Regions from separate parts of the Micromonospora sp. RTGN7 genome, predicted to be linked through region 1. Evidence: riboswitches for the same ligand, from Rfam matches in the RefSeq annotation. Region 1 holds a riboswitch; the other holds the start of a gene.
The links. A riboswitch is a leader RNA that binds a small molecule or an ion and turns the genes downstream of it on or off. The one in region 1 is predicted to bind cobalamin.

Region 1 (4,412 bases):
GACGCGTCCCGCCTGCTCGAGCGCCGAGCGGACCTTGGCGAACGTGCGGCCGAGTTTCATGATCACGGCGCCGTCGGTGTCGGCGAGGCGCCGGGCCAGTTCCGGCTCGGGAAGGGTGCCCGGCAGCACCGTCAGCACGTCGGTCTGCCGGACCAGGGGCAGGGCGGTCGTGGCCGTGGCGGCCGCAAAGGCGGGCACGCCTGCGACGACCTGTGTCTCGAACTCGTCCGCGAGCCGGTCGTGCAGGTACATGAACGAGCCGTAGAGCATCGGATCGCCCTCGGCCAGCACGACGACGTCGCGGCCCGCTCTCAGGTGCGCGCGGAGCCGATCGCCACACTCGGCGTAGAAGTCGGCCATCGCGCCGGCATACCCGCCCGGATGGTCGGTGGTCGCCGTCGTCACCGGGTAGCTGAGGGCTTCCTCGATCACGCCCTCCGGGAGCAGATCGGCGGCGATGCGACGGGCGTTCGACTGCTTGCCGACGCCCTGGTGGTAGGCGACGACATCCGCCGCCCCGATCAGCCGGGCGGCCTTCAGCGTGACGAGCTCGGGATCCCCCGGGCCGAGACCGACGCCGAACAGTCGCCCGCTCACTCCGCCTCCTGCGCCAAGGCGTTGAGCGCCGAGGCGGCCATCGCCGAGCCACCCCGACGCCCCGTCACCACGAGGTAGGGCACGTCGAGCCCGGGTGCATCGGTGGCCAGGTCGATGAGCGCCTGCTTGGACTCGGCCGCACCGACGAAACCCACCGGCGTGCCGATGATCGCGGCCGGACGAGGGGCGCCGTCACGCAGCATCTCCAGCAGGTGGAACAGGGCCGTGGGGGCGTTGCCGAACGCGACGACGGCACCCTCGATGTGCTCGGCCCACAGAGACACCGCCACCGCAGACCGGGTCGTGCCCCAGTCGCGGGCGAGCGCCGGAACCTCGGGCTCGGGCAGGAGGCAGCGGACCTCGTTGTCGCGGGGCAGCCGGGCGCGGGTGACGCCGGCGGCGACCATGCGCGCATCCGTCAGGATCGGCGCTCCCGCGTCGAGGGCCGCCCGGGCCGCCGTCACGAGACCGGGGTGGATCACCAGGTCCCGCGTCAGGTCAATCTGTCCACACGCATGGATCATCCGCACCGCGACCTTCTCGGCGTCGGCGGGAACGCGCGAGAGGTCGGCCTCGCTGCGGATGGTCGCGAACGACTCCGCGTAAATCGCCGCGCCGTCGGTGACGTAGTCATAGCGGCGCGTCGGTGGGGCGAGAGTCATGCATTCTCCAGATCGGGGACGAGCAGGGTGCGTTGTGACGTGACGATGAGGCTACCGGCGCCGAGGGCGGGGACCTCGTCCATGAAACGGGCATCCACCCGGCTGTCGGGAACCGCGAGGTGCAGCGCGACACGGCCGTCGTCCTGCGTGATCCTCCCAAGCGGGGGTGGCGGCGTGCTCACCCGGGTTGCCGCGGCACGCTCGAGTGCTCTGCCCAGCACCGCTGCGCCTGCGCCTGGCAGCTCGTCGACGTGCCAGGGGGAGCTTGGTTCGCTGCCGGCGAGCTCGACGAACCGCACGGCGAGTGCCGTCAGCGCCGCAGCGGCCTCGCCCAGCGGGACCACCGGTCCCCACGCCGACGTCCCGGCGCGCAGCTGCGCGGTGCTCGCGTCGAGCGCCACGAGACCGAGGTCCAGGTCGCGTCCGACCAGGTCGCCGCGGCCGTCGTCGAGCACGAACAGGAACCGGCCGGCCAGCGCGGCGAGCAGGGGCTCAGCGCACAGCCGGGTATCGAGGTCAGCGACGACCGGACGTAGGTCGGCGCGGCCACCGCTGCGTCCGGTGAGCGGTGAGGCCAAGATGTTGCGCACCCGCTCGTGCGACGTCGACGGCACGAGCCCGGTCGCCATGATCGCGTCCACGACCGCGTCCGGCAGGCACCCGTGGTCGTGCTCGATGCCGCGCACCTGGAGGTTGGCACGGCTGGTCAGCTTGACCGTGCCGTCGCCGTACCTGCCCGCCACCTGGACGAGCGCGCCGAGCGCCTCGGTCGTCACGGCACCACCGGGAACGCGCACCCGGACGAGCGCGCCGTCGGCGGCGATCCAGGGGCGCAGCAGGCCGGGGCACAGGTCGCGCCGGGTCCTATCGGTCACGGAGCCATCGTGCCAGAGCCCATCTCGGGCACTGTAGGCCGACGGTGCTACGTTCGTTCTGCCAGCCAAACTCAGCAATGAGCCAGGGAACCCGGTGAAAGTCCGGGACTGACGCGCAGCGGTGAGGGTGACGGGCGGAGCACGATGCCACTGGACCAACGGTCTGGGAAGGCGCTCCGTCCGGTTGATCCTGAGTCCGAAGACCTGCTGGCCGCAGACCCGTCTGCGACACCTGCCCATCCAGGCCTCGCGAACAGGCCTCCGGACGAAGGAAGACCGTCGTGTCTCGTTATTCTCGCTCCCACCAGCTCGGCTCCTCGCCCCCAGGTCCTGCCCACCCGGCTCGTCTGCTTCTGACGTCGTGAGCGTCCTCGTCCACGTCGCGATCGCGCTTTCGGACGCCGCCCGACCTGCGGTGCTGCGCAGGGAGGCGGAGGCCGCTGGCGCCCGTCTGGCTTTCCTGCAGGGCGGCGAGCCCACGCTCACCCACGTGCTCGACCTGCTGCACGCCGACGGCATCCCAGAGGTTCGCCTCGAGGCGGTGAGCACCGACGACCTGACCTACGCCCGCTCGTGGGTGGGACGTGTCGCCGGCCACTGGCACCGCCAGCAGGTCGACCCGCCGACCATCCGGTTCGGAGAGCGCAGCATCACCGGTCGCGAGGCGCCATTGTCGTCACCTGCCTGGGACTCGCCCCCGCCGTACCGGCACCATTTGCTGCTGTGCCGCGGCCCGCGCTGCAGCGCCCGAGATGCGGACGAGACCTACCGCGCGCTTGTCGGCGCGCTCGTCGAGCACCGCCTCACTGACTCTGATGTCCTCATGGCACAGACCGGGTGTTTATTCCCCTGTAATCACGGCCCCGTGGCCGTCGTTCACCCCGACGGCACCTGGTACGGGCCGGTGCGACCGGGCGACGCGGCACGGCTGGTCCGCGAGCATCTGCGCGCCGGTCGCCCGGTCGACGACCTGCGCCTCGGCTCCCGGATCATCTCCACCGAAGGAGAAGCATGACCCGCATCGTTCTCATGTCAACGTCGGACACCGACCTGTTGTCGGCGCGTGCCAGCGACTCGAACTACACCTGGGCCAACCCTGTTCGGGTCACAAACGAGCGCCGCCAGGCCCTGACCGCCGAGGCAGACCTGGTGGTGCTGCGCGTACTCGGCTCGCCCGAGGACGTGCGGGACATCGCTGCCCTCGTGCGCGATGTCGGACGGCCGCTGGTCGTCCTCGGTGGGGAGCGCACGCCGAATGCCGCACTCATGGAGCTCTCCACCGTGCCGATGGGCGTCTGCGCCGAGGCGCACCGCTACCTCGCCGAGGGCGGCGCGGATAACCTGCGTCAGCTGCACGCCTTTCTTTCCGACACGGTGCTGCTGACCGGCGAGGGCTTCGAGCCGCCGGCCGTCCTGCCCGAGTGGGGCGTGAGCCGGCAAGCAACCGGGACCGATTTGCCCCGGGTCGGTGTCCTTTACTACAGGGCACACGAGGTGAGCGGCAACAACGCGTTCGCGCACGAGCTCGCAGACGCGATCGACGCGACCGGCATGGCGGTCGGAGTGCCGATCTTCGTCTCCTCGCTGCGGGCGGCGCCCGACGAGCTGTTCACCGAGCTCGCCACGCTCGGCGCGATCGTGGTCACCGTACTCGCCGCCGGTGGTTCCAAGCCCGCCACCGCCAGCGCCGGCGGCGACGACGAGTCCTGGGACGTCGAGCGGCTACGTGCCTTGGACGTCCCCGTGCTGCAGGCGCTGGCGCTCACGTCCAGCAAGGCCCAGTGGGAGACATCTGACGACGGTGTCACCCCGCTCGACTCCGCAACCCAGATCGCCATCCCTGAGTTCGACGGCCGGCTGATCACCGTCCCGTTCTCATTCAAGGAGGTTGACGCCGACGGTCTGCCGCGCTACGAGACCGACGCCGAGCGGTGTGCCCGCGTCGCGGGCATCGCGGTGAACCACGCACGGCTCCGACACGTTCCACCGGCCGAGCGCAGGGTGGCACTGGTCCTGTCTGCCTACCCGACCAAGCACAGCCGCATCGGCAACGCCGTCGGCCTCGACACGCCCGTGTCGGCCATCCGGCTGCTGCGCGCGATGCGCGACGCCGGCTACGACCTCGGCGAGCCCGGCCAGATCCCTGGGCTCGACCCGCTTCCGCCGGTCGACGGGGAGAGTCCCGACACGACGGCCGGCAACGCGCTCATCCACGCGCTGATCGAGGCCGGTGGCCAGGACGAGGAGTGGCTCACGCAGGCCCAACTCAGCGAGTCAC
Region 2 (4,412 bases), on a different contig from region 1:
CGGCGAGCAGGAGCGCCATGGCGAGGACGGCCGGCAGAAGGAAGCGCCGGCGGTGCCTCGGCGGGAGATGCCGGCGGTGCCTCGGCTCAACGGTCGCCCGCAGGTGCGGGACGGGCTCCTCGCCCAGCAGCATGGCGAGCAGTTTCGGCGCGGTCGGCCGGTCTGCCGGATCCTTCGCGAGGGCCAGCAGCACCGGAGCTCGCAGCGACTCCGGCAGCCCGTCCAGACGTGGCGGCTGGGCCAGGCCGCTGCCGGCGGCCGCGGTGGACGAGTCACCGAGGAACGGCGTGCGGCCGGTGCCGGCGTACGCGATGACGCAGCCCCACGCAAACACGTCGGCCGCCGGGGTCACCGGCGTCCGCGCCTCGACGGACAACTGCTCCGGCGCCAGGTAGGCGACCGTGACGTCGGTACGGGTGTGTTGGCTGGTCGCCTCGAACGGCCGGGCGATGCCGAAGTTGATCACCTTGGGGCCGCCCGGTGGCAGCAGGACATTGCCCGGCCTCAGGTTGCGGTGGATGACCCCCGCGCCGTGGATGCCGGTCAGCGCGGTGACGACCCCCACCGCCAGCGAGTGCAGCTCGCCACCTTGCAGTGGACCCCGCTCCGCGACGACCTCTTCCAGGCTCGGGCCGTCGACGTACTCCACCACGAGGTAGGGCGGATCGTGATCAAGGTCGGCGCCGATGAACTCGGCCGTGCAGGCCGACGGCACCTGGCGGGCCCGCTCAGCCTCGCTGCGGAACCGGCCGCTGAACTCGGCGTCGGCGGCGAGGTCGGCGTGGATCAGTTTGATGACCACACGGCTGCCGTCCGCGCCCTCGGCGAGGTAGACGGCCAACCGGCCGCCGGTGCCCAGCCGGCCGATCAGCTGGTAGGCCCCCAGCGTGGCGGAATCGATCGAGAGTAGTGGATGCACGCCACCAGCGGTGTCCACTTTGTGCCTCCCCAATCGTAGTAAGCCCGCTACGGTATACCAGGTCACGGCATGATCCGCAAAGATTCGAGGGCCGCCCGGCTCGTGGGCGGAGCCGACTTACGGCAACCGGACGGTGGACCTTGGACCGCCCGAGGCGGCTGCTCCGCCAGCGAGGAATCCATACCGGGGATATCGCCTGAATCACGGAGCGTGACATGAGGGGTGCGACCCGCCCGACACACCATCTGGGGTTGTTCTTTTGCCGCAACACCCATATATGGTGTTGCTCGTAGCTGGTTCGACCACTGGTTCAGCCATGGTCGAGGCAAGAGGGAACCCGGTGTGAGTCCGGGACTGCCCCGCAGCGGTGAGTGGGAACGACCGCCGTCAAGAAGCACTGGACCGGAGAGGGTCTGGGAAGCGACGGCCAGTAGGAGACCGGGGTTCCCCGGCCGTGCCCGCGAGTCCGAAGACCTGCCAGCGCACCGCATGCCGTCCGGCGTGCGGTGGTCGGAGGCCGCGCGGGACGGTCGACGCCATCAGCCGGTCCCCCGGCGGACGACTCCGCCAGGGGGCGGTGGCGTCTTCTGCGCGCCCGCCGATCGTGCGGAGAGCGCGTGCGGAGGGGACATGACGACTGTGCAGAAGATGGCTGCGTCCGAGCAGGAGGCGCCGGAGCGGCGCCGGCACGCGATGCAGGTACGGAAACGCGACGGCGACACCGAACCGGTCGATGTCAACAAGATCGTGAGGGCGGTCGAGCGGTGGGTGGCCGATCTCGACGAGGTGGACCCGCTGCGGGTCGCCACCAAGACAATCAACGGCCTGTACGACGGCGCCACCACCGCCGAACTCGACAAGCTCTCCATCCAGACCGCCGCCGAACTGATCGGCGAGGAGCCGCAGTACTCGAAGCTCGCGGCGCGGCTGCTGGCTGCGTACGTGGACAAGGAGGTCCGAGGGCAGGGCGTCGCCAGCTTCAGCCAGGCGATCCGGCACGCCTACGACCAGGGACTCATCGGCGACGAGACCGCGGCGTTCGTGGCCCGCAACGCCCGCAAGCTCGACGACGCCGTCGATCTCAGCGGCGATCTTCGGTTTGAATACTTCGGCCTGCGGACGGTCGCGGACCGTTACCTGTTGCGACACCCACAGTCGCGGCTGGTGTTGGAGACTCCGCAGTACTGGCTGCTGCGGGTCGCCTGCGGCCTCTCCGAGACCCCCGGTGAGGCGATCGGCTTCTACCGGCTGATGTCCTCGCTGGCATACCTGCCCAGTTCGCCGACGCTGTTCAACTCCGGCACCCGGCACACCCAGATGTCGTCGTGCTTCCTGGTGGACTCGCCGCGCGACGAGCTCGACTCGATCTACGAGCGTTATCACCAGGTGGCGCGGTTGTCGAAGTTCTCCGGCGGCATTGGCATCTCCTGGTCCCGGGTACGCGGGCGGGGCGCCCTGATCCGCGGCACCAACGGCCGGTCGAACGGGATCGTGCCGTTCCTCAAGACCCTCGACGCGGGCGTCGCGGCGGTCAACCAAGGCGGCCGGCGCAAGGGCGCGGCCTGCGTCTACCTGGAACCGTGGCACCCGGACATCGAGGAATTCCTTGAGCTGCGCGACAACACCGGCGAGGAGTCACGCCGCACGCACAACCTCAATCTCGCCAACTGGATCCCGGACGAGTTCATGCGCCGGGTCGAGGCGGACGCCGACTGGTCGCTGATCGACCCGTCGGACGCGCCGGAGCTGCCGGACCTGTTCGGCGAGGACTTCGAGGCCGCCTATCGGGTCGCGGAGAAGAAGGCGGTCAAGACCGTCAGGGCCCGCGACCTGTACGGGCGGATGATGCGGACCCTGGCCCAGACCGGCAACGGCTGGATGACGTTCAAGGACCCGTCGAACCGGCTGTCGAACCAGACCGGCGCTCCCGGCAACACCATCCATCTGTCGAACCTGTGCACCGAGATCCTCGAGGTCAACTCCGACGACGAGACCGCGGTCTGCAATTTGGGCTCGGTCAACCTCGGCGCTCACCTGAACGCGGACGGGATCGACTGGGACAAGCTTCGTGAGACGGTGCGCACCGCGGTCATGTTCCTGGACCGGGTCATCGACATCAACTACTACCCCAGCGAGGAGGCCGCCGCGTCGAACCCCCGCTGGCGGCCGGTCGGGCTCGGGCTGATGGGCCTGCAGGACGCCTTCTTCGCGCTACGGCTTCCGTTCGGCTCCGCCGAAGCCACGGAGCTGTCCACCCGAGTGCAGGAGGAGATCTTCCTGACCGCGTTGGAGACCTCCACCGGGCTGGCCGAACGGTTCGGCGCCCATCCGGCGTACGCCGAGACCCGCGCGGCCCGCGGGGAGCTGCACCCCGACCTGTGGGGTGTCGAACCCACCCAGACGCAGCGGTGGGCCGCCCTGCGGAACCGGATCGCCGCGCACGGTCTGCGGAACTCGTTGCTGGTGGCGATCGCGCCGACTGCGACGATCGCGTCGATCGCCGGCTGTTACGAGTGCATCGAGCCGCAGGTCTCCAACCTGTTCAAGCGCGAGACCATGTCCGGTGAGTTCCTGCAGATCAACACCTACCTGGTACGCGAACTGAAAGCCCGCGGCCTCTGGACCGCTCCGATCCGCGAGCAGATCAAACGCGCCGAGGGTTCTGTGCAGGGCATCACCGGCCTGCCGGCCGACGTCCGAGAACTGTTCCGCACGGCCTGGGAGCTGCCGCAACGCGCACTGATCGACCTGGCTACGGCCCGGGCGCCGTACATCGACCAGTCGCAGTCGCTGAACCTGTTCCTGAGTGCACCGACGATCGGCAAGGTCTCGTCGATGTACCTATACGCCTGGAAAGCCGGGCTGAAGACCACGTACTACCTGCGCTCGCGCCCCGCGACGCGCATCCAGCAGGCCACCGTCTCCCTCTCCCCCGCGACGAGTCCGCCGGCTGCCGGCCTCGATCCGGCGGTGCCGGACGAGGAGGCCCTGGCCTGTTCCCTGGAGAACCCCGAGAGCTGCGAGGCCTGCCAGTGATGACCATTCCCGAACCCCGTACGACCGATGACGTCCCCGCCGCCAGGCAGCGGCTGCTCGACCCCGGCATGGATCTGACCCTGCGCCCGATGCGCTACCCGCACTTCTTCGACCGGTTCAAGGACGCCATCAGGAACACCTGGACCGTCGAGGAGATCGATCTGCACTCCGACCTCGCCGACCTCGCCAAGCTCTCCCCGGCGGAGCGGCACCTGGTGTCCCGGCTGGTCGCGTTCTTCGCCACCGGCGACACGATCGTCGCCAACAACCTGGTACTCAACCTCTACCAGCACATCAACTCCCCCGAGGGCCGGCTCTACCTCTCCCGGCAACTGTTCGAGGAGGCCGTGCACGTCCAGTTCTACCTGAACCTCCTCGACACCTACGTCCCCGACGATCACGAACGCTTCGAGGCCTTCGCCGCCGTCGAGAACATTCCGTCGATCGCCCGCAAGGC

Region 2: another riboswitch for cobalamin. It lies ahead of SNR22_RS06720 (ribonucleoside-diphosphate reductase subunit alpha); the one in region 1 lies ahead of SNR22_RS26670 ((2Fe-2S) ferredoxin domain-containing protein).

Annotation. Positions count from the first base shown of each region.
Region 1 covers NZ_JAPZLF010000026.1:57,230-61,641, forward strand. Annotated here, with positions in the region: gene SNR22_RS26655 (precorrin-2 C(20)-methyltransferase) at 1-597, opposite strand, end outside; gene SNR22_RS26660 (precorrin-8X methylmutase) at 594-1,259, opposite strand; gene SNR22_RS26665 (sulfite reductase subunit beta) at 1,256-2,134, opposite strand; cobalamin riboswitch at 2,180-2,361, shown strand; gene SNR22_RS26670 ((2Fe-2S) ferredoxin domain-containing protein) at 2,496-3,149, shown strand; gene cobN (cobaltochelatase subunit CobN) at 3,146-4,412, shown strand, end outside.
Region 2 covers NZ_JAPZLF010000003.1:332,572-336,983, reverse strand. Annotated here, with positions in the region: gene SNR22_RS06725 (serine/threonine protein kinase) at 1-937, opposite strand, end outside; cobalamin riboswitch at 1,197-1,416, shown strand; gene SNR22_RS06720 (ribonucleoside-diphosphate reductase subunit alpha) at 1,550-3,955, shown strand; gene SNR22_RS06715 (ribonucleotide-diphosphate reductase subunit beta) at 3,955-4,412, shown strand, end outside.